2 regions of the Micromonospora musae genome follow, and region 2 is predicted to be linked to the other one. Evidence: riboswitches for the same ligand, from Rfam matches in the RefSeq annotation. Region 2 holds a riboswitch; the other holds the start of a gene.
What was found. Region 2 has a riboswitch for thiamine pyrophosphate ahead of thiE (thiamine phosphate synthase). Riboswitches for the same ligand answer to the same signal wherever they lie in the genome.
Positions count from the first base shown of each region.

Region 1: it holds a riboswitch for thiamine pyrophosphate, as region 2 does, so the genes downstream of both, D7147_RS17115 (ECF transporter S component) here and thiE (thiamine phosphate synthase) in region 2, are expected to answer to the same signal.

Region 1 covers NZ_RAZS01000005.1:515,583-530,016, reverse strand. The annotation lists gene D7147_RS17180 (cytidine deaminase) at 1-158, shown strand, start outside; gene era (GTPase Era) at 155-1,051, shown strand; gene D7147_RS17170 (acyltransferase family protein) at 1,277-2,374, shown strand; gene D7147_RS17165 (DUF4097 family beta strand repeat-containing protein) at 2,355-3,182, opposite strand; gene recO (DNA repair protein RecO) at 3,285-4,085, shown strand; gene D7147_RS17155 (isoprenyl transferase) at 4,101-4,907, shown strand; gene D7147_RS17150 (hypothetical protein) at 5,020-5,205, shown strand; gene D7147_RS17145 (thioredoxin reductase) at 5,347-5,577, shown strand; gene gndA (NADP-dependent phosphogluconate dehydrogenase) at 5,829-7,271, opposite strand; gene D7147_RS17135 (MTH1187 family thiamine-binding protein) at 7,382-7,678, opposite strand; gene D7147_RS17130 (hypothetical protein) at 7,988-8,242, shown strand; gene D7147_RS17125 (energy-coupling factor transporter transmembrane component T family protein) at 8,360-9,160, opposite strand; gene D7147_RS17120 (ABC transporter ATP-binding protein) at 9,157-10,617, opposite strand; gene D7147_RS17115 (ECF transporter S component) at 10,736-11,326, opposite strand; TPP riboswitch at 11,402-11,506, opposite strand; gene D7147_RS17110 (alpha/beta fold hydrolase) at 11,580-12,434, shown strand; gene D7147_RS17105 (sugar isomerase domain-containing protein) at 12,431-13,180, shown strand; gene D7147_RS17100 (DUF6328 family protein) at 13,310-13,813, shown strand; gene D7147_RS17095 (acyl-CoA dehydrogenase family protein) at 13,973-14,434, shown strand, end outside.
Region 2 covers NZ_RAZS01000018.1:43,625-60,663, forward strand. The annotation lists gene rplQ (50S ribosomal protein L17) at 1-255, shown strand, start outside; gene truA (tRNA pseudouridine(38-40) synthase TruA) at 325-1,155, shown strand; gene D7147_RS31540 (hypothetical protein) at 1,171-2,298, opposite strand; gene D7147_RS31545 (class I SAM-dependent methyltransferase) at 2,482-3,087, shown strand; gene D7147_RS31550 (ABC-F family ATP-binding cassette domain-containing protein) at 3,129-4,808, shown strand; gene D7147_RS31555 (nucleotidyltransferase domain-containing protein) at 4,805-5,602, shown strand; gene D7147_RS31560 (aldo/keto reductase) at 5,672-6,616, shown strand; gene D7147_RS31565 (hypothetical protein) at 6,822-7,361, opposite strand; gene D7147_RS31570 (ThuA domain-containing protein) at 7,432-13,287, opposite strand; TPP riboswitch at 13,583-13,691, shown strand; gene thiE (thiamine phosphate synthase) at 13,686-14,312, shown strand; gene thiO (glycine oxidase ThiO) at 14,309-15,568, shown strand; gene thiS (sulfur carrier protein ThiS) at 15,559-15,759, shown strand; gene D7147_RS31590 (thiazole synthase) at 15,756-16,535, shown strand; partial or broken gene D7147_RS31595 (thiamine phosphate synthase) at 16,595-17,039, shown strand, end outside.

The DNA of each region.
Region 1 (14,434 bases), on a different contig from region 2:
TGGCCGCCGGCGCCGGCCGGCTGGAGGCCGCCGTGGTGGTGACCGAAGCCTCGACGCTCGACGGCGCCGGGCACGCGGCGGTCCGCGACCTCGCCGCCGACGCGCCGATCCACGTGGCCGCGCCGGACGGCACCGTCCTCGGCACGGTCGTCCAGTGAAGGACCCGGAGGAGCGCCCCTACCGAGCCGGCTTCGCCTGCTTCGTGGGGCGGCCCAACGCGGGCAAGTCGACCCTGACCAACGCGATCGTCGGTCAGAAGATCGCGATCACCTCGAACAAGCCGCAGACCACCCGGCATGTCATCCGGGCCGTACTGCACCGGCCGGACTCGCAGCTCGTCCTCGTCGACACCCCGGGCCTGCACCGCCCCCGCACGCTGCTCGGCGAACGCCTCAACGACCTGGTCCGTCAGACCTGGAGCGAGGTCGACGTCATCGGGCTCTGCATCCCGGCCGACGAGCCGATCGGACGCGGAGACCGGTTCATCACCGGCGAGCTGGCCGAGCTGAAGGCGACCGTACTGGCCGTGGTCACCAAGACCGACCTCGTCGACCGCGGGCGCCTCGCCGAGCAGCTGCTCGCAGTGAGCGAGCTGGGTGAGTTCGCGGCCGTGGTGCCGGTGAGCGCCGTCTCCGGGCACCAGCTCGACACCCTGGTCGACGTGATGACCGGGTACCTGCCCGCCTCCCCGCAGCTCTACCCGGACGACATGCTCACCGAGGACCCGGAGCAGGTGCTCGTCGCGGAGCTCATCCGGGAGGCGGCACTGGAGGGGGTGCGCGACGAGCTGCCGCACTCCATCGCTGTGGTGGTGGAGGAGATGATCCCCGAGGGGCAGCTCATCCGGATCTTCGCCGACCTCTACGTCGAGCGGCCCAGCCAGAAGGCGATTGTGATCGGTCACCGGGGCAGCCGGCTCAAGGAGGTCGGCACCACCGCACGGCGGCAGATCGAGGAGCTGCTCGGCAGCCGGGTCTTCCTGGACCTGCACGTACGGGTGGCGAAGGACTGGCAGCGCGACCCGAAGCAGCTGCGCAAACTCGGCTTCTGACCGGCTCGTCCCGTTCGTTCCGTCGGTCAGCCGGACGGCCGCGCCGTCCGGCTGATCAGCATCGGTCGAACGGCCGACCGGGGCGGGCCGTACGGGGAGAGCGGCTGATCCTACTCGGTCGGGCGTATGGCTAGATTCACGTCCGGGTGGGGCGTGCGGCCGTTTACCGGGAACGCGGCGGAGGGTAGGAGACATCCGCCGCGCCCCCGAGACAGATGCAGGCTGATGCGTAACAGATACCTGGACCTGCTCCGCTTCCTCGCCATCGTTCGAGTCGTCGTCTACCACGTCACCGGCTTCGCCTCGCTCACCCTGGTCTTCCCGGCCATGGCGGTGATGTTCGCGCTGGCCGGCTCGCTGATGGCCGCCTCGCTGGAGCGATCCGGGCCAGCTGCGGTGCTGCGCCGGCTGCGCCGCCTGCTGCCGTCGCTGTGGGTGCTGGCCGCGATCTTCGTACCGGCCATGCTCCTCACCGGGCTGCCGTTCACCCCCCGCGTGCTGCTCTGGCTCTTCCCGATCGCCGATCCGCCCGCCAACGGCTGGGGGGCGATGGCCCTGAGCCCGATCTGGTACCTACGGGACTACCTGTGGTTCGTCTTCGCCTCGCCGGTCGCGCTCTGGGCGTTCCGGCGGGCGCCGCTGCCGACCCTGCTGGCCCCGTACGTCCTGCTCGTGGTGATCGAGTCGGGCATCTGGCCGAACGCCCCCGGCCCGTACCGGGAGTTCGGTCTCTACTTCGGCGCCTGGATGCTGGGCTTCGCGCACCACGCGGGCATGCTGCGCCGGCTCGCCAACCGGGTGCTGGTCCCGGCGGTGCTGGTGCTCGTCGCGGCGGGCGGCGCGTGGATCCTCACGCATCCCGGCCCACGCGGCTACGACCTCAACGACATCCACCTCGGCAACGCCCTCTGGTCGACGGCGTTCATCCTGGTCGTGCTCGGCCGGGGACCGGCCGGCGCGGCCTGGGTCGATCGCAGCGCCCTCTTCGGGCGGGTGGTCACCGTGCTGAACCGGCGGGCCCTGACGATCTACCTCTGGCACATGCCGTTCGTGGTGGCGATCACCCCGCTCTTCGACCCACTGGGCTGGACGCACGAGGACCCGCGTGGGCTGGCGATCCGGGTGGTGCTGGTCTTCGCCCTGGTCGGCGTGGTGACGCTCGCCGTGGGATGGGTGGAGGACCTCGCGGCGCAGCGGCGGCCGGAGCTGATCCCCGGCGGCCGGCGACGGACGAGGCCCGTCGGCCCGCCCACGTCGACCGGCCACCAGGTGCCCGCGCAGCGGGCCGCCCCGGAGGCGGAGGTCACCGCTGGGCGACCCTGAGGTCGCCGCTGTCGGCGCTCACCGCGAGGACCAGCTTGGCGGCCGGGTCGTCGGTGACCGCGACGTGCTCGTCTCCCGAGTTGCCGTTGGCCCGGACCCGGTACGGGCCGGGCGGAACGACGAGGTCGACGTCACCGCTGTTCGCGTGCGCCCGGACCGAGGCGGCCTTGTCCAGCTCGATCCGTACGTTGCCGGATTTGGCCTCGGCGTCCACCTCGCCCTGCAGCCGCCGGGCCGAGATGTCGCCGGAGGAGGCGCGCAGCGTGACCGGACCGGTGGCCTCGGACACCTCGATGTTGCCGGAGCTGGCCTCCAGCCGTACCGGACCACTGGCACCGGTGAGCTGAACGTCCCCCGAGTGGACCTGCAGCTCCACCGCGCCGACCCGGATCAGCTCGACGTCGCCCGAGTTGCTCTCGCCCCGCACCGCGACACCCTCGGGGGCGGTCACCTCGTACGACACGCTGCACCGGGACCCGCAGTCGGTGTCCAGCACCAGCTCGCTGCCCTTGATCTCGTACTTCGCCCGCGGCTCGGCGCCCTGGTAGCGGACCACCCGCTTGATCCGCACCTCGGTGGCGGTGCCGGTGGCCCGGACGATCACGTCACCCGAGCCGGGCAGCACCCGGATCGTGGTGATCCGGGCCGACTCGGTGTTGTCGAAGTCCAGGCGCCGGTAGGAGAGGTTGTCGCACCCGGTGAGCAGGATGAGCGCGGTGACGGCACCGAACGCGACCGGTGCCACGGCACGGCGGCGGAGCAGAGCGGCACCGGAGGAGGCGGTGCCGACGGGGCGCTGAGCGGTCATGGCGAGAACGCTACGGCCGGCACCGCCCCAGACACATCCGGGTTCCGGCGCCGCCGGACCCCGAAGGAACCCTGATTTCGTACCCCGAGGGAGAATGGTCCGATGACCGGGTACCGCCGACAGCTCTACCGCGACGACGCGGTGGTACTGCGGGTGCAGAAGCTCGGCGAGTCTGATCGGATCATCACGCTGCTCACCCGACGGCACGGCCGGATCCGTGCGGTGGCCCGGGGCGTGCGGCGCACCACCAGCAAGTTCGGTGCCCGGTTGGAGCCGTTCGGGCACGTGGACCTCCAGCTCGCCGGGGACCCGAAGGGCAACCAGGGCAGCTCGCTGCACACGGTGAGCCAGGTCGAGGGGATCGACCTCTACGGCAAGCGGTTCCTCGGCGACTACCCGCGCTACACCGCGGCCAGCGCCGTCGCCGAGACGGCCGAACGGCTCACCCCGGTCGAGCGGGAGCCGTCGCTGCGGCTGTTCCAGCTCACCCTCGGCGCGGTGCGTGCGCTCGCCGAGGGCAGCCACGCCACCACCCTCGTGCTCGACGCGTACCTGCTGCGGGGGATGGCCCTGGCGGGCTGGGCGCCGGCGTTGATGGCGTGCGCGGTCTGTGGCACGCCCGGGCGGCACCGGGCCTTCTCCGTACCGGCCGGCGGTGTGGTGTGCCCGGACTGCCGACCACCCGGCGCGGCCCATCCGGCGCCGGCCACCATCGAGCTGATGTTCGCGCTGAGTAGCGGTGACTGGCGGATCGCCGACGCCGCGGAGGCCGGCGTACGACGCGAGTGCAGCGGGCTGGTCGCGGCTCACCTGCAGTGGCACCTGGAACGCGCGCTACGCTCGCTTCCGCTGGTAGACCGGGGCGTTTCGACGCCCGGCGCCGATGGCGTGAACAGGGAGTAACGAGTGATCCGATCAATGAGGGCCGGCCGGCGGCAGCCGGTGCCACCCACGCCGCACCCGTCCGGTGCCCGTCCGCCGGCACTGCCGGCCGACGCGGTGCCTCGGCACGTCGCAGTGGTGATGGACGGCAACGGTCGGTGGGCCAAGGAGCGTGGGCTGCCCCGCACCAAGGGCCACGAAGCGGGGGAGTTCTCCCTCTTCGACACGATCGAGGGCGCCATCGAGATGGGCATCCCCTACCTGTCGGCGTACGCCTTCTCCACCGAGAACTGGCGGCGCTCGCCGGACGAGGTCCGCTTCCTGATGGGCTTCAACCGCGACGTGATCCGCCGCCGCCGTGACCAGCTGGTCGACCTCGGCGTACGGGTGGTCTGGTCGGGTCGGGCGGGGCGGCTCTGGAAGAGCGTCATCTCGGAGCTGCAGACCGCCGAGGAGATGTCCCGCGGCAACTCGACGCTCACCCTCCAGTTCTGCGTGAACTACGGCGGTCAGGCGGAGATCGCCGACGCGGCGGCGGCGATCGCCCGCGAGGTGGCCGCCGGCCGGCTCGACCCGGCCAAGGTCAACGAGAAGACCGTCGCGAAGTACCTCTACCACCCCGAGGTCCCCGAGGTGGATCTCTTCCTGCGCCCGTCCGGGGAGCAGCGGACCTCCAACTTCATGCTCTGGCAGAGCGCGTACGCCGAGCTGATCTACCTCGACACGCTCTGGCCGGACTTCGACCGCCGGCACCTCTGGTACGCCTGTGAGCTCTACGCGCAGCGCGACCGGCGCTTCGGCGGAGCCCTGCCCAACCCGGTCGCCCCGCCGACCCAGGGCTGAAACCGGCGTTCGCGGTGGTCCGCCCGTTGCCGGGCGGGCCGCCGCCCAGGCTTACCGTGCCGTCACCCTGGGTATCTGTTCTCCCAGGAGCCACTGACGGAGGTGAACCCACATGATTCAGAAGCGCATCGTCCAGTGGGCGCTGATGGCGATCGCCGTTCCGGTGGCGGCGGCCGGCGCACGCCGGCTCAGCCGCACGATCGAGGCCCGTCGCGGCCCCTCCGGAGTCAGCCGCCTGCTCGCCAAGGGCGCGGATCGCCTCCGCCCGCAGAAGGCCAAGCGGCACGCCTTCTGGTGAGCCCGACCTTCTGGTGAGCCCGACCGGTCCGCCGCGCGCCGGTCGGGCCGGGGCGTTGCCGGGGTGATGTGGCCCGGGCGCGCCTAGGATCGAGAGGCGCGGGGCGTGTCGCGGGGGTGCGTCCCTGACGCGGGGGTGGTCATGCGGGATCTCCGGTTCGAGATGACGGCCGCGCTGGCGGGCGCGAACCTGGTCGACGCCGCGCAGCGGGAGCGGGTCGCGGACGTCTGCGCCGACGTGGCCGAGCGGTACTGCGCCGAACTCGGTCACACCGTCGCCATCCGGTCCGGCGAGATCGGTGAGCTGGCCCAGGGTGAACCGGCCGCCGGATGGGCCCCGACGCCGGCGGAGGAGACCCAGCGCGCCTGGTGAGGACCGGGTCTGCTGTCGCCCCGGCCCGTCCGCGGGCCTGCTGTCGCCAGGCCCGTCCGCCTGCCCGCTCGCTGTCCGGCGTGACCGGCACAGGTGCTGCTCGCTGAGCCTGATACCTCAGCGGCATACTTGTGCCGCTGAGGTATCAGGCTCATCCTGCTCGTCGACGGGCTACCAGCCATCCGCGACCTCGCGCCGACGGCACGGGTCGGCGGGCGGTGGCCGGGACCACCGCCGACCGGGCCGCCGGCTCAGGCCTCCACTTCGGAGCGGTCGCCCGCCCAGAGGGTGTGGAACGTCCCCGCCCGGTCGACCCGGTGGTACGTGTGCGCGCCGAAGTTGTCCCGCAGCCCCTGGATCAGCGCGGCGGGCAGCCGCTCCGCGCGCAGCGCGTCGAAGTACGCCAGCGACGAGGCGAACGCCGGAACGGGTACCCCGGCCCGGGCGGCCTCCGCCACGATGCGACGCCAACCGGGCACGCCCGCGCTGACCGCCTCGGCGAAGTACGGCGCCACCAGCAGGGTGGGCAGGTCGGGCTGCTCGTCGTACGCCTCACGGATGCGGTCCAGGAACCGGGCCCGGATGATGCAGCCGCCCCGCCAGATGGTGGCGGTGCCGCCCAGGTCGATGTTCCAGTCGTACTCCCGGCTGCCCGCGCTGATGTGGTCGAAGCCCTGCGCGTAGGCGACGATCTTCGAGGCCAGCAGCGCCCGGCGGACGTCCTCGACGAACGCGTCGCGGTCCTCGACCTTCAGCTGCGCGCCGCCGCCGGGGAACGCCCGGCGGGCCGCCTCGCGCTGGTCGGCATGCCCGGAGAGGGAGCGCGCAAACGTCGCCTCGGCGATGCCGGTGATCGGGATGCCCAGGTCGAGCGCGCTCTGCACGGTCCACCGCCCGGTGCCCTTCTGCTCCGCCTGGTCGCGTACGACGTCGACGAACGGGCGGCCGGTGGCGGCGTCGGCGTGCGCCAGCACGTCACCGGTGATCTCGATGAGGAAGGACTCCAGCTCGCCGCGGTTCCACTCGCGGAAGATCTCCGCGAGCTCCGCCGGCTCCGCGCCCAGACCGGCCCGCAGCAGGTCGTACGCCTCGGCGATGAGCTGCATGTCGGCGTACTCGATGCCGTTGTGCACCATCTTCACGAAGTGGCCGGCCCCTCCCGGGCCGATGTGCCGGCAACACGGCACCCCGTCGACCTGCGCGGCGATCTTCTCGAAGATCGGCCCCAGCTTCTGGTACGACTCCGCCGAGCCGCCGGGCATGATGCTCGGCCCGTGCAGGGCACCCTCCTCGCCGCCCGACACGCCGGTGCCGACGAAGTGCAGCCCGTGCTCGCGCAGCGCCGCCTCCCGGCGTTGGGTGTCCGCGAAGTGCGCGTTGCCGCAGTCCACCACGATGTCGCCCGGCTCCAGCAGCGTGGCCAGCTCGTCGATCACCGCGTCGGTCGGCGCACCGGCCTTGACCATCACGATCACCGCGCGGGGCCGCTCCAGTGCGGCGACGAAGTCGGCCATCGACTCGGCGGCCACGAACGTGCCCTCGTCGCCGTGCTCGGCGATCAGGCTCCGGGTGCGCTCCCAGTTGCGGTTGTGCACCGCCACCCGGAACCCGTTGCGCGCCAGGTTGCGGGCCAGGTTGCGGCCCATAACGGCGAGTCCGGTAACCCCGATCTGCGCCTTCGCCTGCTCGGCCATGCGCCGCCACCTCTCACTGTCGCTGTTCGCGTTTCGAACCTATCGCGACGGACGGCGGCGGGGACCAGTGATCGTGATCCCGTCACGGTGGGTAGCGGGACGGCTTCCGGTCAGCCCTCGGCGAGCCGGGCCTCGATCCGGGCGACCTTCTCGGTCAGCGCGTCGGTCACCCCGGGGCGGACGTCGGCCTTGAGCACCACGCTGACCCGTGGCGCCTGTTGCGCGACCGCGTCGACGGCCCGCTTCACCACCGCCATCACCTCGTCCCACTCGCCCTCGATCGTGGTGAACATGGCGTCGGTCCGGTTGGGCAGGCCGGACTCGCGGACCACCCGGACGGCCTCGGCGACGAGGTCGCCCACGGAGTCACCGGCCCCGAGCGGGGTGATCGAGAACGCGATCAGCATGGGGGGATCGTAATTCGGGTGCGCGTACGTGGGCCGGTGACTACCCTCACCTCATGCGCTGATGACGCCCCAGCTCCGAGCCGGCCCGCTGCCCGTGCGCGCGGTCCGTGCGCTCCCGGGCGTTCGCATCTCCTCCCGCCGCCTTCTCGGTGTCGGGCGTGGCCGATCCCGGGACCAGTCCCAGCCCGTTCCGACCGTGGCTCACTCCAGCCCGGTCCCCGCCCAGCCGTGACCGGCCGGGGCGGTGCGGCGCCGCGATCCTCGGCGTCGGCACCTCCCGCCCGGCCGGACGCGGAGAAGGAGGCCCGGATGCCTGCCAAGCGCACCGCGAAGAAGTCCCGTACGACCCGTCCCGCCCCGAGCGTCGAAGCCCTGACGCCTGTCGACCTCGACCGGCTGTCGGTCACGCCCGCCGTGCCACCGCTGCCCGACGGTCTGGCCGAGCCGGTGTCGCGTACGGCGTCACCGAAGGCCGGTCCCCCGGTCGTACCGGGCCGTTCGGGGTCGGGCCGCGGCAGCCAGCGGGCCGGCCAGCCCCGCCGGTACGCCTTCCGCCGCAGCTGACCGGTCCCGGGTGCGGTCCACCGTCGCGGCGGTGGGCCGCACCCGGCCGTACCCGCCCGGGTTTAGCGGGCCAGCGCGCCGGGGCCGGGGCCAGCGGGCCGAGGCCGGGCGGCCCGGTCAGCCGATCAGCGGGCGGAACGTCCCGAGCACGATGCTGGTGGTGAGCGCGGCCGCGGCCACCGCCACCGCACCGGCCACGAGCAGCGCGTCGGCGGCGGTGAACCGCTGCCGTCGGGCGACGGTGCGCGCGATGCCGGCGTCGAATCCCCGGGCGTCCATCGCGACCGCGAGCCGGGTGCCGCGCCGGATCGCCCCGACCAGCAGGGCGAACGCGGTCGAGACGAAGAGCCGCAGCTTCGCCACCGGGTTGCGTCCCGCGTCCACTCCGCGGGCCCGGCGGGCCATGCTGATCGCCTGCCACTCCTGCCCGAGCAGCGGCACGAGGCGGAACGCGGCGAGTGCGCCGATGGCGAACCGCGCCGGTGCCTTCGCGTTCTGGACCAGGGCGTCGGCCAGGTCGGTGGGGTCGGTGGTGGCGAACACGATCACGCCGGGCAGCGCCACCGCGAACATCCGCAGCACCAGGCCGAGCGCGGTCAGCAGCACACCCGAGGTGACCACGACCGGGCCGGCCTCGACCAGCAGCCGGCCCGAGCGCTCGGCCGCGAAGAGGACCAGGGTGACCACGATGCCGACCGCGCTCACCAGCAGCGGCCAGGCCCGCCGGGCGAGCACCCGGTAGCGGACCCCGAAGAGCGGCAGCACCGCCAGTTCGACGGCGATGGCGATCGCCGGGGCCACCGGGTCGAGCGTGGCGACCAGGACGAAGGAGAAGAGCAGAGCGGCGAGGAGCTTCGCGACCGGGTTGCGTCGGGCCAGCGGCGCTCCGGGGGCGGCGACCGGTTCGAGGCTGATCACGAGGACTCCCCGGCCCGAGCCGCCGGCCCGTCACCGGGCGGCGCGGGGCGGGTCAGCGTGACCTGCCGGTCGGCCAGCGCGGCGACGAACTCCGCGTCGTGGGTCACCGCGACGACACCGTGCCCGGCGTCGCGCAGGTCGGCGAAGAGGTCGACCAGCTCCAGCCAGGTCCGCCGGTCCTGACCGAAGGTGGGCTCGTCGCAGATCAACAGCCGGGGCGCGGTGGCCAGGGCGGTCGCCACGCTCAGCCGCCGCGCCTCACCGCCGGAGAGGGTGTACGGGTTGGCGCGCGCCAGCGCGGTCAGCCGTAGCCGGTCGAGCAGGTCGTCCACGGTGGAGTCGACCTCCGCCTCGGTGCGACCGGTGCGGCGCGGGCCGAGGGCCAGCTCGTCGAAGACCGTGCCGGTGACGAACTGGTGCTCCGGATCCTGGAAGACCGAGCCGATCCGGGTGGCCAGCGCCGGGGCGCGCCAGCGGTGCGGGGGAGCGGAGGCGTCCCGACCGGCCAGCTCCGTGCTCGCCGTGACCGTGCCGGTGCCGGGCTTGAGCAAGCCGCCGAGGAGCAACGCCAGGGTGGATTTGCCCGCCCCGTTCGGACCGAGCACGGCGAGTGCCTCGCCCGCGCGTACGGTCAGGTCGGTCGCGGCCAGGCGGGGGCGCAGGCCCAGCCGGTCCGCGGTGAGCAGCGCCGCGCCGGCGGTGGTGGCGGCGCGGCGCGGCGGCACGGTCCGGCCCGGCACCCAGACGCCTTCGGCGGCGAGCGCGTCACCGTACGCGTCGAAGACCGCCTCCGGCGTTCCGTCGGCCCGTACGCCGCCACCGGCCTCCAGGACCACCACCCGGTCGACCAGCGGCAGCGCCTCGGCCACCCGGTGCTCGACCAGGATCAGCGTCGTGTCGGCGTCCAGCGCGCCGGCGATCGCCGAGCGCACCAGGGCGGCGCCGGCCGGATCGAGGTTGGCGGTCGGCTCGTCGAGCAGGAGCAGCCCCGGGCGCAGTGCGAGCGCCCCGGCCAGCGCCAGCCGCTGCTGTTCGCCGCCGGAGAGCGCGGCGGTGGGCCGGTCCCGGTGGTACGGGAAGCCGACCCGGTGCAGCGCCTCGTCGACCCGCGGCCAGATCTCGTCGCTCGGTACGCCCCGGTTCTCCAGCCCGAAGGCGACGTCGTCGCCGCAGCGGGCCATGACCAGCTGGCTCTCCGGATCCTGGAAGACGATGCCGACGCGCTCCCGGGCCTTGCGCGGGTCGAGTCCGTCGATCTCGACGGTGCCGCTCTGCTCGCCCGAGTCCTCGGGCAGCAGCCCGGCGAGCGCGGCGAGCAGGGTGCTCTTGCCGGCGCCCGAGGGGCCGAGCAGCAGCACCCGTTCGCCGCGCTCGACGCGCAGGTCCACGCCCTGCACGGCCCAGCGTTTCCGCCCGGCGTGCCGCCACCCGAATCCCCGCAACGTGACACCGCTCACCACCCTCACCTCCTTCCGGCCCACGAACCAGCAGCGTTGATCAAGAGGTTTGCGTCAGAATCGCGATCCCCGTTGACGCAAACCTCTTGATCAACGGGGTCGAGGCCCGGGGTGGGGGCTAGATGGCGGCGCGTTCGCGGCCGGCGGGGAAGCGGTCCAGGGCACCGGTGTTCGCGAGCGCGCGGGTCAACGCCCAGCCGCCGACGCCGGCCACGATCGTCGAGCTGACGACGGTGAGCAGGGCGTACGGGAGCCGGTAGCTCGCCAGGTCGGTCGCCGTGTTCCAGTAGACGAAGTCGAAGATCGCCGCGCTGACGCCGGTGAGCGCGCCCGCCAGCACCGAGGCCGGGAGGCGGAACGAGTGGTACCGGAACGCCGCGAAGGCCAGTTCGGCGCCGAGGCCCTGCATAACGCCCTGGACGATCGTGATGCTCGCCCACTGGCTGCCCAGCAGCGCGGAGAGGATCGCGGCCACCGTCTCGCAGTAGAGCGCGGCGCCGGGCTTACGGATGACCAGACCACCGAGCACGGCCGGGACCAGCCAGACGCCGTAGATCAGCGTCTGCGCCGGCGGGAAGAAGGCGAACGCCGCGTCGGTGGCGCTCCAGACCAGGTTCCAGGCCCAGAAGATGACGCCGAAGGCGACGGCGATCACGGACGCGACCACGATGTCGATGGTGCGCCAGCGATTGGTGTCGGTGCTTTTCATCTGTTTACTCCCAGTTCGGCAGAGGGAACCAGGAGAAGACGCACGCCGCGCCCGGTATCACCGGACGGCGACGCGGCTGGAGGTCGACCGAACTCCCTGCGCTGGCATTACCCAGATCAGGTTCGAGGGTCTGCGGGCGTGCCCGCACTCTCAGCGCTGTGCGCTCCCCTGTCGGATGTGAAATTGATACGGAGACGCTAGCACCGTGGGCAGGGGCCGGGCCACGCCGCCCGACCTGGGTAGGCTGCCGATCATGCGCATCGACGCCCGTGGTCTGGAGTTCGTGGTACGCGCCGGCGGCCCGGAGGGCGGCGAGCCCGTCCTGCTGCTGCACGGCTTCCCGCAACACGGCGGAGAGTTCGACGAGGTGGTACCCGCCCTGCACGACGCGGGGCTGCGCACCTACGCGCCGGACCAGCGCGGCTACTCACCCGGTGCCCGGCCGACCGACGTCGAGGCGTACCAGCTGCCGGAGCTGGTGGCCGACGCGGCGGCGCTGCTCGACGCGCTGGGCGTCGAGGCAGCGCACCTCGTCGGGCACGACTGGGGTGCCGCCGTCGCCTGGGCGCTCGCCGCGGCGCACCCCGAGCGGGTCCGGACGCTCACCGCCGTGTCGGTACCGCACCCGGCCGCCATGGCGCACGCGCTCGCGCACGACCCGAAGCAGAAGGCCCGCTCGTCGTACATGGCGCTCTTCCGCCAGGCCGGGACGGCGGAGAAGATGCTGCTGGGAATGCGGGCGGCCGGGCTGCGCCGGGTGCTGAGCGGCGTCGGAGACAGCGCCCGGGTGGCCGCGTACGCGGAGCCGATGCGTGAGCCCGGCGCGCTGACCGGGGCGCTGAACTGGTACCGGGCGATGTCGGGGGCCGCGCTGGGAGCCGTCGGGCCGGTGACGGTGCCCACCACGTACGTCTGGAGCGACGGCGACACCGCGATCGGTCGCGGCGCCGCCGAGGAGTGCGCGCGGCACGTGACCGGCGACTACCGCTTCGTGGAGCTGCCCGGGGTGAGCCACTGGATCCCGGACGAGGCGCCCGCGCCGCTGGCCGAGGTGATCCTGGCCCGAGTCGCCGGCGATGCACGTACGGATGGGACGGAGGAGCTGTGACGTTGAACGCCGAGGGTTACCTGGCGATGGTGACCGAGACGATGAACCGGGTGGCCGAGAGCCAGCGGGAGGCGGTCGGCCGCGCGGCCGACCTGATCGCCGAGTCGATCGGCGCCGACGGCGTGGTGCACGCCTTCGGCACCGGCCACTCCGAGGCGCTCGCCATGGAGCTCGCCGGTCGGGCCGGCGGGCTGGTGCCCACCAACCGGATCGCGCTGCGGGACCTGGTGCTGCTCGGCGGCGCACCCGTCGACCTGCTCGGCCCGACCCTGGAGCGGGACCCGACGGTCGCGCACCGCCTCTACGCGCTGGCCCCGGTACGCCCGCAGGACGTCTTCGTGCTCGCCTCGAACTCGGGGGTCAACGGCGCGATGGTGGAGTTCGCCTCCGTGGTCAAGGAGAACGGCCATGCCCTGGTGGCGATCACCTCGGCGCAGCACTCCGCCCGGATGACGTCCCGCCACCCGTCCGGGCGCAAGCTCGCCGACTTCGCCGACGTGGTGCTCGACAACGGCGCCCCGTACGGCGACGCGACGCTGCCGCTGCCCGGTGGCGGCGCGGTCGGCGCGGTCTCCTCGATCACCGCCGCCCTGCTCGCGCAGCAGATCACGGTCGAGGTGGTGGCCCGGCTGCTCGCCGCGGGGCAGCAGCCCCCGGTCTACCTGTCGGCCAACATCGCCGGCGGCGACGAGCACAACAACGCCCTCGAGGCCCGCTACGCCGGCCGGATCCGCCGGGGCGCCTGACCCGGCTCCCGCGTTCGGCGTGGCACGTCGGCCTGTCATGAGTCGGTTTCAGATGACGGGCCATCGGGCACTGGCGTTCCTGCCGGCGGCGCCCTCCGTCGGCATTAGCGTCGGAGCGGGAGGTAGCGCGTGTCCAAGGAGACGGAGCGGCAACGCTGGCAGCGCAACTTCGCCGATCTGCTCCAGGAGCTGCGGGTGGCGCAGACCGGGGTGCAGATCCTGTTCGCCTTTCTGTTGACGCTGCCGTTCAGCAACGGCTTCACCCGGACGACCGACTTCCAGAAGGACGTCTACGTCGTCTCGCTGCTCGCCGCGGCGGCCGCCACGGCGCTGATCATCTCTCCGGTGGCGTTCCACCGGGCGCTGTTCCGGCAGGGGCGCAAGCCGGAGCTGGTCCGGTTCGCCCACCGGATGGCCTCCGGTGGGCTCGCCTTCATGCTGGTCTCGATGGTCAGCGCGGTACTGCTGATCACCGATTTCGTCCTCGACCGTCCGCTCGCGTTCGTGCTCAGCGCGCTGACCGCGCTCTGGTTCCTCGGCTTCTGGGCGTTGCTGCCGTTCGCCCGCCGCAACTGGGGCGAGGACGACATCGACGACGAGGACGACGACCCTCGTACGCTCACCGGCGACTGACCCCCGCCCTGGTGACCGGGCCCGGCCGGCTCACCGGCTTACCCCACGCCATCGCCGAAAATCGATCTTTACGCAGCGCTACCCCTGGGTAACAACCGGGGGTAGCGTGGCGTTTGTCGAGCACGTTGACGCAGCGGACCGAGGTTCGAGGGGGCAGCCGTGACCACGACGCAGGACAGCCGACCCGAGCCGGGCTCCTCCGGCGGCGCTCCGGAGCGACCCGACACCAGTGGCGGCACCGCGGCCCCGCTGCCGAGCGAGGCGGGGCAGGTCTCCGAGAAGGAGGCCCGCCAGGTCGCCGAGGCGGCCCGAGAATCCACCTGGGACCGACCGAGCTTCGGCAAGTCGCTCTTCCTCGGCCGGTTCCGACTCGACCTGATCAACCCGTGGCCGAGCTCCGACGCGGACGAGGACGCCCGGGCCGAGGAGTTCCTCGGCCGGCTCCGGGAGTACCTCGCCACCGAGGTGGACGGCGCGGCGATCGAGCGGGACGCGCGCATCCCCGACGAGGTGTTCCAGGGTCTCGGTCGCCTCGGCGCGTTCGGCATGAAGATCGACCGGGCGTACGGCGGGCTCGGGCTGAGCAACCTCCAGTACTGCCGGGCGTTGATGCTCGCCGGC
Region 2 (17,039 bases):
CCGATGGCGATCATCGAGCTGGTCGAGGAGCTGCAGGTCGCCGAGCCGAAGGCGAACAAGAAGACCGCTGCCCGCAAGGCTGCTCAGCAGGACAAGGTCGAGGCGCTCGCGCCCGAGGAGGAGTCGCCGCGCTCCGAGTCGGCCGACCAGGACTCCGAGGCGCCGGTCTCGGCGTCCGGCGACACCGCCGAGTCCCGCGAGGACAGCGACCTCGCCATCGAGGAGAACAGCGTTAACAACGAGAACAAGGCCTGATCCAGGGCTTTGGTCGGGCCCGGCACCCCTGGTGGGTGTCGGGCCCGTCTCGTGAAGGGAGGTACGAGGGTGGACGGGCGCACCCGGCTACGGCTGGACGTGTCGTACGACGGGACCGACTTCTCCGGCTGGGCCGTGCAGCCCGACCGGCGTACGGTCGCGGGCGTACTGGGTGAGGCGCTCGATCTCCTGCTCGGCGCGGGTATCGCGACCGGGCTGACCGTTGCGGGGCGTACCGACGCCGGCGTGCACGCGACCGGTCAGGTGTGCCATGTGGACCTGCCGTCCGACGTCTGGCGGGAGCGGGAGCCCACCCTGCTGCGCCGGCTGGCCCGACTGCTTCCCGGCGATGTGCGGGTGCGGGCGGTCACCGAGGTGCCGGCCGAGTTCGACGCCCGCTTCTCGGCCACCTTCCGGCGCTACGAGTACCGGGTCACCGACGCGCCGTACGGCGCCGAGCCGCTGCACCGTCACCTGACCCTGGCCTGGCCGCGACCGCTCGACCTGGCCGCGCTCAACGCCGCGTCGGCCGGGTTGGTGGGGGAGCACGACTTCGCCGCGTACTGCCGTCGCAAGGAGAACGCCACCACGCTGCGCGAGGTGACCCGGCTGGACTGGCGGCGGGAACCGGACGGTCTCCTGGTCGCCACCGTGCAGGCCGACGCGTTCTGCCAGGCGATGGTCCGCAGCCTGGTCGGCGCCATGCTCGTCGCCGGGGACGGCCGACGCCCGGCGGAGTGGCCGGCGAGCCTGCTCTCGCACCGCGAGCGCTCCAGCCACGTGACGGTGGCGCCCGCGCACGGGCTGACCCTGGTGGCCGTCGGCTATCCGGAGGACCCGGCCGGGTATGCCCAGCGTGCGGAGCTCACCCGCCGGCTGCGGGTCCCCGCCGAGGCCTGAGGCCCGATCGTCGGGTCAGTTGCCCGACGACTCGTCGTTCTCCCCCGATTCGTCGTCGCTCGGCGACTCGTCGACGCTGTCCTGGGTGCCGGTCGTCGCGGACGGGCCGGCCGTGGGCTGGCTCGCGGTGCCGCCGTCGGCGCGCCGCTGTAGTACGCCCTGGTTGAGGTGCAGCTCGATCATGTCGTAGAGGACCTCGCGGACCTTCTCGTCACCGGACTTGATCGCTGCGCCGTCGCTGCGGGCGACCACGGCGTACGCCAGGTAGTGGCCGCGGACCTGCCAGCCGACGCGGGCCGGGGCGGTCGCGATCGCCTCGGCCTCCTCGCCGGCCGCCATGCCGCGGAACCGGCCCTGCCGCTCGTCGAGCAGCTGCCGGATCCGGTCGCGGGCCCGCTCGGCGCTGGCCCGGTCGGTGAGGTTGAACAGGCCGGTGGTGACGAGGTGGTCGCCGTCGGGAGTGCGGAGCGTGCCGCGTACGACCTGGTCGCAGCCGAGCCGGACCAGCAGGTCGGCGATCTCGTCGGTGGCGGCGACCGCGCAGCTGCCGCTGGACTGTGTCTTCAGCACGTCGTACGTCGTCCGGCCGTCGTCGAGCACGAGCTTCTTGCCGGCGAAGACCTCCTTGGCGGTCAGCGGGGCCTGGTCGGCGTCCCGCGAGTCGAGGTTCTCCTCCCCGGTCGGGTCGGCGGACGGGTTGGCGCCGGCCTGATAGCTCGGCGTCACGTCCGGCGTCGGGGTGCGGTCGGCGAGCAGGGCGGCCGCGCCGAGTCCGCAGAGCGCCAGCAGTACGAGGACGGCCGCGCCGCCGACCACCACCTGCCAGAGCCGGCCGCCGCCGGCCCGGGGGACGGGCACCGGTGCGGGCGGCTCCGGTGCCACCTGCTCGCGGACCTGTTCCGCTCGCGGCGGTTCGGGAGGCTCGGCTTGTGCCAGTGTCGGTGGCGCGGGATCCTCGGCCCACGACGGCTGCGGCTCGGGCGCGGGCAGCGCCATCCGGGTCGTCCGGGGCAGCGACGGGGTCGGGAAGCGGGACGGGGAGGGCCCGGCCGGCGGAGGCGGACCGGCGCCGAGCATGGATTCGGACCCGCGCTCCGGGTCGTCCACGAAAGCGTCCTCATCGAACTCGTACCGATACACCATGTCGCCAAGGGTAAGAGCAATTGTCCCTTTAGGTGGGAATTACGGAAAATGCGGCGCGCTGTTGCTCGGTCACCTTTCCAACGCCGAACCGGCACCGTTCGTAACGCCGAACGCGCCCCGCCCGACCTGCCCGCTCGGAGGCCGTCGCGGAGCCGCCCCCGGGCCGGTGCGAGAATTGCCGGCGTGACCGGCGACCACTACTTCACCGCGGAACCCACGACCGCCGCGCGCCCTCGCGAGGTCGAGTTCACCGTGGCCGGCCGCGACTTCACGCTCGCGTCGGCCGGCGGGGTCTTCTCCGCCGACCGGCTCGACGCCGGCACCGCCGTACTGCTGCGCAAGGCCGAGCTGCCCACCGCCGACAGCACCGGTGACCTGCTCGACCTGGGCTGCGGGTTCGGGCCGATCAGCTGCGTGCTGGCCGACAACGCGCCGGCGGCGACCGTGTGGGCCGTCGACGTCAACGAGCGGGCGCGGGAACTCACCGCCGCGAACGCCGAGCGGGTCGGCGCGGCGGACCGGGTGCGGGTGCGCGCCCCGGACGACGTACCGGCCGACCTGCGCTTCACCCAGCTCTGGTCCAACCCGCCGATCCGGATCGGCAAGGACGAACTGCACGAGCTGCTGCGACGCTGGCTGCCCCGGCTCGCCCCCGACGGGGTCGCCTGGCTGGTCGTCGCCCGCCACCTCGGCGGCGACTCGCTGCACCGCTGGCTCGTCGACGAGGGCTGGCAGGTCGAGCGGCACGCCAGCCAGAAGGGCTTCCGCGTCCTGCGCGTCGGCCGATAATTGGATGTACCGCGCCCGGCGGGTTACGGCAGGATCCCGGCGTGGGTTACGTGGACGTGGCTGCGGTCGGGCACATCCTGCCCGACGGCCGGGAACTCTTCACCGACGTCTCCTTCCGGGTCGGTGAGGGCGCGAAGGTGGCGCTCGTCGGGCCGAACGGTGCGGGCAAGACGACGCTGCTCCGGATGGTCGCCGGCGACCTGCCGACGCCGACCGGCGCCATCGCGCGTACCGGCGGGCTCGGCGTCATGCGGCAGTTCATCGGCATGATCGGGGACGAGTCGACCCTCGCCGACCTGGCGCTCTCCCTCGCCCCGCCCGCACTGCGCGCGGCCGGCCGCCGGCTCGCCGACACCGAGGCGGCCATGCGGGAGGCCGAGGTGCGCGGCAAGTACAGCACCGCGGCGGGCAAGGCGCAGCTGGCGTACGCGGACGCGCTCGCGGCCTGGGGCGAGGCCGGCGGATACGACGCCGAGGTGCTCTTCGACACGGTCGCCACCATCGTGCTCGACCTGCCCTGGGACGCGTCCCGGGAACGCCCGGTCCGGACCCTCTCCGGCGGACAGCAGAAACGCTTCGCGCTGGAGCTGCTCCTGCGCGGGCCGGACGAGGTGCTGCTCCTCGACGAGCCGGACAACTTCCTCGACGTGCCGGGCAAGCGGTGGCTGGAGGGACGGCTGCGCGAGTCGGCGAAGTCGGTGCTCTATGTCTCGCACGACCGGGAACTGCTGGCACGTACGGCCGACCGGGTGGTCGCCGTGGAGGGCGGCGGCGCCTGGGTGCACCCGGGCGGCTTCGCGAGCTGGCACGAGGCGCGTGTGGCCCGGCACGCCCGCCTGGACGAGCTGCGCCGACGCTGGGACGAGGAGCACCAGAAGCTGCGCGAGCTGGTGCTGATGTACAAGCAGAAGGCCGCGTACAACGACGGGTTGGCCTCGCGCTACCAGGCGGCGCAGACCCGGCTGCGCAAGTTCGAGGAGGCCGGCCCGCCGCCCGTACCGCCGAAGGACCAGGACATCCGGATGCGGCTGACCGGCGGGCGCACCGCCAAGCGCGCGCTCATCTGCGAGCAGCTGGAGCTCGACGGCCTCACCTACCCGTTCGACCTGGAGATCTGGTACGGCGACCGGGTGGCGGTGCTCGGCGCGAACGGCACCGGCAAGTCGCACTTCCTGCGGTTGCTGGCCCGCGGCGGCACCGACCCGGACCCGGCGAACGGCCCGGTGGACGCCGGGCTCACGCTCGCGCCGGTGGCGCACGACGGGGTGGCCCGGCTCGGCGCGCGCGTCCGGCCCGGGCACTTCTCGCAGACGCACGACCGGCCGGAGCTGATGGCGAAGACCCTCGTCGAGATCCTCTGGCGGGGCGACGAGCACCGGGCCGGGATGGATCGGCACGCGGCCATGGCGTCGCTGTCCCGGTACGAGCTGGCAGCGCAGGGCGACCAGCGGTTCGGCACGCTCTCCGGCGGGCAACAGGCGCGGTTCCTCGTGCTGTTGCTGGAGCTGTCCGGGGCGACGCTGCTCCTGCTCGACGAGCCGACCGACAACCTCGACCTGGCCAGCGCCGAGGCGCTGGAGGCCGGCTTGAACGCGTTCGACGGAACGGTGCTCGCGGTGACGCACGACCGCTGGTTCACCCGTACCTTCGACCGGTTCGTGCTGTTCGGCGGTGACGGCGAGGTGGTGGAGACACCCGAGCCGGTGTGGGACGTGGCGTGAACGTGGTCGAACTGGCCGGTCGGCTCTGCGCCGTCCGGGGCGTGGTGGCCGTCGCGCTGGGCGGCAGCCGGGCCCGTGGCGAGCACCGGCCGGACTCGGACTGGGACCTGGGCCTCTACTACCGGGGCGAGCTGGACGTACCGGCGCTGGAGGCGGTCGCCGCGTCGATCGCCGACGCGGCGGTCGAGCTGACGACGCCGGGTGGTTGGGGGCCGTGGGTGGACGGCGGCGGCTGGCTGCGAGTGGAGGGGTCGGCCGTCGACTGGATCTACCGCGACCTGGACCGGGTCCGCCGGATCTGGGCGGACTGCCGGACCGGCCGGTACGAGGTGGGCGTACAGGCCGGGCATCCGCTCGGCTTCTACTCCCACGCGTACGCGGGCGAGGTGGCGCTGTGCCGGGTGCTCGCGGACCCGACCGGCGAGCTGACGGCGCTCAAGGAGGAGACCGCGGCGTACCCGCCGGCGTTGGCCGAGGCGCTGGTGCGGGCCGGTTGGGAGGCCGAGTTCCTGCTCGCGGGCGCCGCGAAGGTCGTCCCGGCCGGCGACAGCGGCTACGTGGCCGGTTGCCTGTTCCGCATGGTCGGAGTGCTCGTGCAGGTGCTGCACGCCCGGGCCGGGCGGTGGCTGGTGAACGAGAAGGGCAGCATCGCCTCGGCCGGGCGGCTGCCCGGTGCGCCGCCGGACTTCGCGGCCAGGGCGCAGGCGCTGCTCGCCGGGGTCGGGCGTTCCCCGGCGGAGCTGGCCGAGACGCTGGCCGCCGCCGAGCGGCTCCGCGCCGAGGTGCTCGGCTGAGTCGGGGAACAACCCGGGTGGCGCCGCCGCGCCCCGGACGGCAGGCATAGAGTCGATCTCGTGACTGAGATGACCTACCGCCGGCTGGGCGACTCCGGGCTCGTGGTGTCCGTCGTCGGTATCGGCGGCAACAACTTCGGCCGCAACATCGGCCTCGACGGCACGCGGGCCGTGGTGGACGCCGCGCTGGACGCCGGGATCAACTTCTTCGACACCGCCGACATCTACGGCGAGCCGCAGGGCGGCTCCGAGGAGGTGCTCGGGCAGGCCCTGAAGGGCCGTCGGGACGACGTGGTGGTGGCCACCAAGTTCGGCATGAACATGAACGGCCTGAACGGCCCCGACCACGGCGCGCGCGGCGCCCGGCGCTACATCGCCCGGGCCGTCGAGGCGTCGCTGCGCCGCCTCGACACCGACTACATCGACCTGTACCAGATGCACGAGCCGGACCCGGGCACCCCGATCGACGAGACCCTCGCCGCGCTGGACGACCTGGTCCGCGCCGGGAAGGTGCGTTACCTGGGCAACTCGAACTTCACCGGCTGGCAGATCGCGGACGCCGACTGGGTGGCCTCCTCCAACGGCCGATCCCGTTTCATCAGCGCGCAGAACCACTACAGCCTGGTGGAGCGGTCGGTCGAGACCGAGGTGGTCCCGGCCTGCGAGCGCTTCGGGCTGGGGCTGCTGCCGTTCTTCCCGCTCGCCAACGGCCTGCTCACCGGCAAGTACCGGCGGGGCGAGGCGCCCCCCGCGGGCAGCCGGCTCTCCGGCGGTGGCCGGTACGCCGCCCGGTTCGCCGCGGCGAACTGGGACCTCATCGAGGCGATCGGCCGGTACGCGGACGAGCGGGGCCTCAGCATGCTCCAGGTGGCCATCGGCGGGCTGGCCGCCCAGCCGGCGGTGACCTCGGTGATCGCCGGGGCGACCACGCCCGAGCAGGTGCGCGCCAACGCCGCGGCCGGTTCCTGGCAGCCGACCGACGAGGACCTGGAAGCCCTGCGCGAGATCCTGTGATCACCGCCGCTGCCGCCGGCGGCCGGCTCGGGCCGAGGCGCCCGGGTGTGGCTCGACCGTGAGTTGGTATCGGCGGCAAAACTTCGGCCTCGAAGATCCGGAAAGGCCTGATACCTCAGCGGCATATTGATGCCGCTGAGGTATCAGGCTGACCGGGGTTGGCGACTGTCGCCGAAGCCGTCCCGGCGACCTCGCGCCGTGCGGCTCACTCGTCCGAGCGGCGGCGGGTGAGCAGCATCGGCACCGCCACCGCCAGGGCGGCGATCACCAGGACGGCCAACCCGACCGGCCACCACCAGGCACCGCCCGCCCCCGCCGTGGCCGAGGCGTCGGCCGCGGGTGCGGTCGCCGCGGCCGGCACCGCCGGAGCGGGCGACTGGGCGGGCCGGGCCTGCACCTCGGCGCTGACCTCGCTCTCGTCCGGGGCCGGGGCGGCGACCGTCACCCGCCAGCGACCGGGGGAGAGCAGCGGACCGCTGCTGTAGAAGCCCTGCCCCTCCGGCGCCGGCGCGAGCTGCACCGGGCCGACCCGCTGCCCGTCCGGACCGGTGCCGGTGAGGGTCAACAGCACCGGCTTCTCCAGCCGGTGCCCGTCGGTATGGACGGCCTGCACGGTCACCCCGCCCGCCCCGTCGCCGGCCACCGTCAGCTTGAGCTTGCCGTGCGCGGCGGCCGGAGTGGCGGAGAGCAGGGTCAGCGCCACGCCGATGAACAGGGCGACGAACACCTTGCGGAGATTCGGCACGGACTCTCCTCACAACCGATGAGGGAGGCCCCTCCCCGACGCCGCTGCGCCGGGGAGGGGCCTCGTCGGATCAGAGCCGGCGGCCCGGGGCGAGCCGGGTGGCGTCGCCACCCAGCCGGCCCGCGCCGGCGACCGGATCGCCGTCGTTGGCCTTCACCCCGGCCTTGCTGGCCGCGCCGCCGAGCCGGACGATCATGGCGTCGGCGTCCCGGACCAGCACGTCCCGGATCTCCGCCTCGGCCACCAGCGTGGCGTCGGCGGCGAGCCCGCGGAAGGCGGTCAGCTGCTTGATCGCCTTGTTGTCGTTGCCGGCCGCCTCGGCCTTGCGGGCGGCGTCGAGCTTCTCCGTCAGCTGCTTGTGCGCCTTCGCCGAGAGCCGACTGGTCGCCTTGAACCGGTCCAGCAGGTTCTGCATGTCCCGGAACGAGGTGGTGACGAAGAACCGGACCTCCGAAGTGGTCTCGTTCCCCGCCTTGTCGGTCGCGGTGACGGTCAGCTCGTGCAGGCCGAGCGGGAGCTCGTACATGGCCTGCAACGTACCGCTCGCGTACGGCCGGCCGTCCAGCTCGCCGGCCACGCTCGCGATGCCCGAGGTCGGGTCGACCGCCTGCCAGGACACCCGGACGTCCTGGCTGTCGCCGTAGAGCTGACCGTCGGCGAGCCCGGAGACCAGCAGCGTCGGCTTGGTGCCGTCGATGCGCAGCACCGCCGACTTGAGCGTCTCCGCGTTGCCGGCGCTGTCGGCCGACCGGAAGAGCAGCTCGTGTTCGCCGTCCCCGGTCACCTCGATCGGCTCCGAGTACGGCGTCCACGCGCCACCGTCGAGCGACCACTCGACAGTCTTCACACCGGATCCGGCGTCGGTCGAGGTCAGCACCACCGGAATGGTCCCGTCGTGCCAACCCTCGTCGTTCGCCGGGGCGAACGTCGCCGAGGTCACCGGCGCCGTGGCGTCGATCTTCACGGCGGCGGTCTTCGTCGCCTCCACGTTGCCCGCCTTGTCGGTCGAGCGGAACCGCAGTTCGTGCTCGCCGTCCCCGCTCACCGGGACCGGCCCGGTGTACGCCGTCCAGGACTGCGCCCCGTCCAGCTGGTACTCGGTGCCGGCCAGCCCGCTGCCGCCGCTCTCGTCGGTGGCGGCCAGGGTGACCGTCACCGGCCCGGTGTGCCACCCCTCGACGGGGGTGCCCGTGACGGTCGCCGCCGTCACCGGAGCCGTCTCGTCCGCGACCTCGGTGGTGAGGCGGAAGTAGTCGAACACGGCGGTCTTCGAGGCGGTCTGGTTGGCCCCGAGGGTGAAGAGACCCACCTTCGGGGTGGCCCCGACCGCGCTGTTGGTCAACGCGGTCAACGCCGTCCAGGTCGCCCCGTCGGCCGAGTACGACGCGGTGAAGGTGTCACCGCTGCGGGCCAGCCGCAGGTGCCACACCGATCCGGTCAGGTTCGCCGCCTCGGGCTGCGGGTTCTGCACCGTCCCGCCGATCTCGCTGCGGAACTCGATCCGCCGCGTCACCGGCTGGCCGGGCTGGTTGTCCGCGATGTAGTCGAACTTCAGGTAGTTGTCGTCGTCGACGTGCACCATCAGTCCGGCCTGCTGGTACTGCTCGTTCAGCTGGCTGCCGTCGACCTTCGTCTCCAGGGTCCAGTCGCCGGCCGGCGCGGTCTGCAGGATGAAGTTCGCCGGCCCGGTGTTGCCGGTGCCGTAGATGTCACCGTTGGGCACGTCGACCCGCAGCGCGCCACCGGTGACCCGGTAGCCCGTCGCGTCCTCCCGCAGGATCGCGTCCCACCGGCACTTGTCCAGCGTGTCACCGGTGAACTCGTCCGACGGGTCGACCGGGCCGGCCGGCTCGTCCGGCGAGACCTGGAACCAGTCGAACGCCGCCTCCACCACCGGAGCGTCCGTGCCGCCGTTGAGGGCGAACAGGCCGATCCGAGGGTTGGTGATGCCGGCGAGCGCGGCGGACCGGCCGACCGGGGTGAAGGTCTGTCCGTCGGCCGAGACGGCTGCGGTCAGGTTCGTCCCGTCGCTGTTGAGCCGCAGGTAGAGCGTGTCGCCGGCCGGGGCGGCGACGCTGTCGGCCGCCTCGTTGCGCGGTGCGCCGGCGGTCTCCCGGATGAACTCCACCCGCCGGCTGCCCGAGTAGAGCAGGTCCAGCTTGGCGTAGTTGTCGTCGTCGCCGTAGACCAGCAGGCCGGCCTGCTGCCAGTTGGTCGTCACCGGCAGGGTGAACCGGGTGGTCGCCTGCCACGGACCGGACGGCGCCGGCTGGAGCACCAGGTTCGTCGCGTCGTTGCGTGCCCCGTAGAGGTCACCCACCGCGGTGGGCAGCCGCAGCGCGCCGTTGGAGACCGAGTAGAGCTGGTTCTCCCGGACCACGCTCCAGCGCGCCTTGTCGAGGGCGGCGCCGGTGAAGTCGTCCGAGCGCGCCCCGAAGCAGGACGTGTTCGGCGCCTCGACCCGCACCGGCACGGTCGCGTACGCCTTGGCGCCCCTGCTGTCGGTCACCGTGAGGGTCGCGGTGAAGGCGCCCGCGGCCGTGTAGGTGTGGCTCGCGTCCAGGGTGTCCGCCGTACCGCCGTCACCGAAGTCCCAGGCGTACGTCAGCGGCGTGTCCCCCTCGGCGTCGGTGGCCGTGCCGTCGAAGGCGACGGCGAGCGGGGCGGTGCCGGTGGTCGGGGTGGCGGTGGCGGTGACCACCGGTGGCCCGTTCTCGGTGACCCCGCGACCGATGAAGTCCATCCAGTTGACGTTCATCAGCGAGCCGGCGCCGCCGGACGGATCCTTGGCGACGAAGAAGAGCGTGCCCGTGCCCGGGCCGGTCACCGGCGCGGTCACGTCCGTGTACGTCTGCCAGTCGCCGGTGCCGGGCACGGTGGCCTGCGCCACCAGCGGCCCGTCGACCGCGCCGGAGCGGACGTCGATCCGCCCGCCGTTGACGTCCGAGGCGACCCGGAACCGGATCGACGTGATGTTGGTCAGGTTTGCCGGGGAGACCGACCACCAGTCGCCGTCCTCGATGAACCCGATGTTCTGGCCACCACCGGCGGTGTCGCTGGTGGTCTCGCGCTGCACGCCCGGGTCCCCGCCGCCGGTGCTGCCCGGCGCCCGGCCGGTGGCGGTGAAGTACTCGGCCTGCTTCCGCTTCGGCTGGAGCTGCTCGATGGCCCGGCCGGTGAGCGGGCCGGCGCCCGAGCCGCCACCGAGGTCGGTGTAGGTCGCCTCGAAGACGGCGAAGACGTTCGCCTCCGCGCCGTGCCCGGAGGCCAGCGACGTCTGGACCAGCCCGGTGCAGCCGGTGTGCTGCTCCAGCGGGTGGGCGTGCTCGTCGTGGCCGAGCAGCACCTGGAGCTGGACCCGGTCGCACTCGATCTCGCCGTCCTCCGGGTCGGTCACCTGCACCGTGTAGCGGACCTGGTCACCCCAGTCGAAGAAGCCCCCGTCCGGCGGGAACTCGATCTTCACGGTCGGGGCGGTGTTGCCCACGGTGACCGGCACGTTGGCCACCGCGGTACGCCCCTTCGGGTTGGTGACCGTGAGCTGCGCCGTGTACGACCCGGCCTCGGCGTACGTGTGCGTCGGGTTCGCCTCGGTGCTGGTCTGCCCGTCGCCGAAGGCCCACGCGTAGCTGAGCGTGCCGCCGTCGGGGTCGCGGGAACCGGCGCTGGAGAAGGCGACGGTCAGCGGCGCCGGCCCGGAGGTCGGCTCGCCGCTCGCCACCGCGATCGGGGCCCGGTCACCGGCGACGTAGTCGATCCGGTAGACGCCGGAGTTGTCGTTGTTGCCGCCGAAGCCGCTGCCCCACTCGATGAGGTAGAGCGCGCCGTCCGGGCCGAACTCGAAGTCCATCGGCCGGATCAGGCTCATGCCGGTGAGCAGCTGGTTGATGTCCACCAGCGACTTGCCGTCGGCGGTCACCTGCATCGTGTACATCTTCGACTGGTTCCACTCGCCGAAGAGCGCCTTGCCGTCGTAGTACGCCGGCCACTTCCGGTCCGAGCTCAGCTCGGCGTCGTACCGGTAGACCGGGCCGCCCATCGGCGCGCCGCCGCCTCCGATCTCGGGGAAGAGCGGGTTGCCGCTGTAGTCGTAGTCGACGGTGGCCGGGACGGCCGGCGGCAGGTTGGTGAGGCCGGTGTTGTTCGGCGAGTTGTTCACCGGCGCCGCGCAGTCGAACTTCGGCCCGCTCGGGCCGGCGGGGAACTGGTAGTCGTTGTAGGCGTAGTTCGCCCCGGTGCAGTACGGCCATCCGTAGTTGCCCGCGGTGCCGACGATGTTCCACTCGACCGTGCCCTCCGGGCCGCGGTTCGGGTTGGCGGAACCGGCGTCCGGCCCGTAGTCGCCGACGTACAGGGTGTCGGTGCCCGGGTCGACGCCGATCCGGAACGGGTTGCGGAAGCCCATCGCGAAGATCTCCGGACGGGTCCGCTCGGTGCCCGGCGCGAACAGGTTGCCGCTCGGGACGGTGTACGTCCCGTCGTCCTCCGGGTGGATCCGCAGCACCTTGCCGCGCAGGTCGTTGGTGTTGCCCGAGGTGCGCTGCGCGTCGTAGTCCTGGCGACCCGGCCGCTCGTCGATCGGGTTGAACGCGTCGGACTCGAACGGGTTGGTGTTGTCACCGGTGGCCAGGTACAGGTTGCCGGCCCCGTCGAAGGCCATGCTCCCGCCGGCGTGGCAGCAGGTGTTGCGCTGCGTGTCGACCCGGAGCACCTGCTTCTCGCTGGCCAGGTCGATGGTGTCGCCGGTCACCGTGAACCGGGACAGCAGGTTGCGCGCCACCCCGTCGTTCGGGGCGTAGTAGAGGTACACCCAGTTGTTGGTGGCGAAGTCCGGGTCGAGGCGGATGCCGATCAGCCCGTCCTCGTTGCCGGTGAAGACGTCCAGGTCGACGGCGGTGACCGTGTTGCCGGTGTCCGGCTTGACGATCTGCACCCGGCCGTCGCGCTCGACGTAGAAGACCCGGCCGTCCGGGGCGACGTCCAGCTCCATCGGGTTGCTGGTGTTGCTGTCCAGCGTGACCTTCTCGAAGCTGGAGGTCAGCGAGGCGCCGCAGTCGGCGCTCTCGACGCCCGCCGCGGTCCGGATGCCGCCGAGCAGGTGGGCGAGGAACTCCGGCTCCGCGTACGACTCGCGGGTGTGGCCGCCACCCGTGTACCACGAGCGGCCGCCGTCGAAGTCCTGACACCAGGCGATCGGGTGGTCGGCACCCATCGCGCCCGCGCCCGGGGAGTAGCTGGTCTCGTCGAGGCTCGCCAGCACGTGCACGTCGGGGCGGGGGTTCGACTGGTAGTTGTACCACTCGTCGAACCGGGACCAGCGCGCCGGCAGGTCGGCCGTGGCCGGGTGGGCGTGGTCCTCGACCTTCACCGTGGCCTGCTGGTTGGCCGGGTGGCTGGCGAAGTACGCCCCGACCAACTCGCCGTACCAGCTCCAGCTGTACTCGGTGTCGGACGCGGCGTGGATGCCGACGTAGCCGCCGCCGGCCTGCACGTACCGCTCGAAGGCCGCCTGCTGGTCGGCGTCGAGGACGTCGCCGGTGGTGGAGAGCCAGATGACTGCCTGGTACTTCGCGAGGTTGGCGTCGGTGAACGCGCCGCCGTCCTCGGTGGTGTCGACGGTGAAGCCGTGCTCCGCGCCGAGCTGCTGGATGGCGGCGATGCCGGTGGGGATCGAATCGTGCCGGAAGCCGGCCGTCTTCGAGAAGATCAGCACGGAGAAGGCCTCGGCGGCGGCGGGAGCCGCCTCGGGGAGCGCCTGGGTCACCGGCGTGGCGGCCGGCGGGGCGGCCTGAGCGGCTCGCGCCGCGGTCGGGCCGGCGGTCGGTGCCGCCTGCGCGGCCGACGTGCCGAGCAGGGCTGTCGAGGTGAGCGCAATTGAGAGCAGGATCGCGGTGATGGGTGAGCGGGCACGACGAGTGCGGGACACGCCGCCTCCTATGTCGCGGTGGACAGGGGATCGCGGGGGCCGGCTCGCCGAAGACCGTCCCGGGTGGGTCGGTGCGGGCGCCGGGCCATGGCGTCCGCACCGATATTTTTGTCGAATCGCTGAACAAATTAATTCCGGTGGATGCGTATCCGGCAAGATGCCAAACGGTAACGGTTTCGCAACAGCGGGCGACATTCCGAACAGGACCGCATGAAGCGCCCGGCGGAGGATCGCCGCCACTGTTGCCGCGCTCACCCTTGGCAGGGTCGCCGGGTCTGTCGTACGGTGACCGAGCAAGTGACCCACGGGAGCCCGGTGGACCGGGCTGAGAGGGGGGCTGTCAGCCCCCGACCGTCGAACCTGATCCGGGTAATGCCGGCGCAGGGAGGAGTGTTGCCGTGCCGTCCCTGGGACGACTCCATCTCATCACCGACACCCGACCCGGGCGCGATCCGCTCGCCGTGGTCCGGGCTGCCCTCAGCGCCGCCCGCACGGAACTCGTCGTGCAGGTCCGGGTCGAGGACTCCGCCACCGACCGCGAGGCGTACGACCTGGCCCGCCGGGTCGCCGCGCTCTGCGCGCCGTACGGGGCGACCTGCCTGGTCAACGACCGGCTGCACGTGGCGCTGGCAGTCGGCGCCGCCGGTGGGCACATCGGCGCGGACGACCTCCCGGTCGAGGCGGCCCGACGCGTGCTCGGCCCGACCGCCGTGCTCGGCGCGACCGCCCGTGAACCGGGCACCGCCACCGAGGCCGTCGCCGCCGGCGCCAGCTACCTCGGGGTCGGCCCCTGCCATCCCACCGCCACGAAGGAGGGCCTGCCCGCCCCGATCGGCGTGACCGGCGTACGGGCGGTGGCCGGAGCGGTCGCCGTTCCCGTGATCGCCATCGGCGGAGTGACCGCGAGCGACGTGCCGGCGCTCCGGGCCGCCGGGGCGTACGGAGTGGCGGTGGTCGGTGCGCTCTCCGGGGCGGCCGATCCGGCCCACGCCACGACCGAGTTGATCGCGGCACTGACGTGCTGAGCGCCCGGTCCACGTCGACCCAAGCCGGCGACGTGGCCCGGGCGGACGTGGCGGTGGTGGGGGCAGGGCCGATCGGCCTCGCCGTCGCCTGGCGCTGCGCCGCCCGCGGGCTGCGCGTGACCGTGCACGATCCCGCTCCGGGCTCGGGGGCCTCGGCGGTCGCCGCCGGCATGCTCGCCCCGGTCTCCGAGGCGTACTTCGGCGAACGGGAACTGACCGGGCTGCTGGTCGAGTCGGCCGCCCGCTGGCCGGCGTTCGCGGCCGAGCTGACCGAGGCGAGCGGCGTCGAACTCGGCTACCGCACCGAGGGGACCCTGCTGGTCGGGCTGACCGCCGACGACCTCGCCGAGGCGCGGCGACTCTGGGCGTACCAGCAGGAGATCGGCCTGCCGGTGACCCCGCTGCGCCCCTCCGAGCTGCGGGACCGCGAGCCGGCGCTCGCCCCGCGGGTGCGCGGCGGCGCGTTCGCCGGGACCGACCACCAGGTCGACCCGCGGCTGCTGCTGCCCGCGCTGCGCATCGCCGCCGAACGGGCCGGCGCGGTGCTGGTCCCCGGGCCGGTCCGCACGCTCGCCGACCTGGACGCCCCGGTGACGGTGGTCGCGGCCGGCTGCGGCGCCGCCGCCCTCACCGGCTTGCCGGTCCGGCCGGTCAAGGGGCAGGTGCTCCGGCTCCGCGCGCCCGGTGGCGCGACGCCGGGCTTCCGGCACGTGATCCGGGGGTACGCCGACGGCGAGTCGGTCTACCTGGTGCCCCGCTCCGGTGGCGAGGTGGTGGTGGGCGCCACCGTCGAGGAGCGCCGGGACACCGACGTCTCCGCCGGGGCGGTGCTGCGGCTGCTCCGCGCCGCCGTGGACGTGCTGCCCGAGCTGGCGGAGTACGACCTGGTCGAGACGGCCGCCGGGCTGCGCCCCGGCACCCCGGACAACGCGCCGATCCTCGGCCCGTTGCCGGGTCGGCCCGGCGTGCTGGCGGCCACCGGGCACCACCGGCACGGCATCGTGCTCACCCCGGTGACCGCCGACCTGATCGCCGACCTGGTGACCACCGGCCGGCCCGATCCACTGCTCGCCCCCTTCCGGCCGGACCGGTTCACCGGTCCAGCCGCTCCGGACTCGGCCGGTTCGGACCCGACCGCTCCGGCGACGGGCGCTGCAGCGGCCGACGCGGTGCCGGCGGCCGGCGGCGCTGGCGTATCGGCGGCCGGAGACGACGACGTAGCTGCCCGGACTAGTGAGGAGGACCCGTGGAACTGACGGTGAACGGGACCGGGCGGACGATGCCCGGCGGTGTGACGGTGGCCGACCTGGTCCGCGAGGTCGCTCCGCAGCAGCGCGGAGTGGCGGTCGCGGTCAACGGCGAGGTGGTGCCCCGTACGGGCTGGCCGGCGACCACGCTGCGCGACGGTGACCGGGTCGAGGTGCTCAGCGCCGCCCAGGGCGGGTGAGCGCGATGACGTTCCGACTCGGCGGGGTCGAGTTCACCTCGCGACTCATCCTCGGCACCGGGGGCGCGGCGAACCTGCGCGTGCTGGAGGAGGCGATCCGCGCGTCCGGCACCGAGCTGGTCACCCTCGCCCTGCGGCGGGTGGACACCGCCCCCGGCATGGGCGGCGGGCTGCTGGATCTGCTGGACCGGTGCGGCGTACGGCTGCTGCCGAACACGGCGGGCTGCTACACGGCGGTCGAGGCGGTCAAGGTGGCCCGGCTGGCCCGGGAGGCGTTCGACACCGACTGGATCAAGTTGGAGGTGATCGGCGACGAGCGCACGCTGCTCCCGGACGGGGTGGAGCTGCTGCGCGCCGCCGAGGAGCTGGTCGCCGACGGGTTCACCGTGCTGCCGTACACGAGTGACGATCCGGTGCTCGCCCGGCGGCTCGCCGACGTCGGCTGCGCCGGCGTGATGCCGGCGGGCGCACCGATCGGGTCCGGGCTGGGCATCAGCAACCCGCACCACATCCGGCTGATCCGGCAGACCGTGGAGGTGCCGGTGATCCTGGACGCCGGCATCGGCACCGCCTCCGAGGCGGCGCTGGCCATGGAGCTCGGCTGCGACGCGGTGATGCTGGCCAGCGCCGTCACCCGGGCCGCCGACCCGGTGGCGATGGCCACCGCCATGCGGCACGCGGTGGAGGCCGGCCGGTTGGCCGCGGGCGCCGGCCGGATCCCGCGCCGGCACCACGCCCTCGCCTCCACCCCGGACGAGGGACGGCCGGAGCTGTGACCGACCCGCGCCTCGCGCCGCAGGTAGATCTTGGACGGAAACGGCCCCTCCCGGGGCCGTTGCGTTCCAAGACCTCCGCGGAGCTCCCCGCCGGAGTCGTGCTGCTCACCGATCGGAGGGTGGCGCGCCGACCGCTCGGCGAGGTGGTCGCGGCGGCGGTCGCCGGGGGAGTGCGCTGGGTGGTGCTTCGGGAGAAGGACCTGCCCCGCGCCGAGCGCGCCGCGCTCGCGGTCGAGCTGCGGGCGATCCTCAGCGAGGCCGGCGGCACGCTGATCGTCGCCGGACCCGACCCGCTCGACGGCGACGCCGTGCACCTGCCCGCCGCCGGCCCGTACCCGCCGCCCCGGCTCGGGCTGGTCGGCCGCTCCTGCCACGACACCGTCGAGCTGGCCCGGATCAGCACCGAGGACTACGTGACCCTCTCACCCGTCTATCCGACCCGGACCAAGCCCGGCTACGGCCCGCCCCTGCTGCCGGACGGGCTCGCCGCGCTCGTCGAACGAA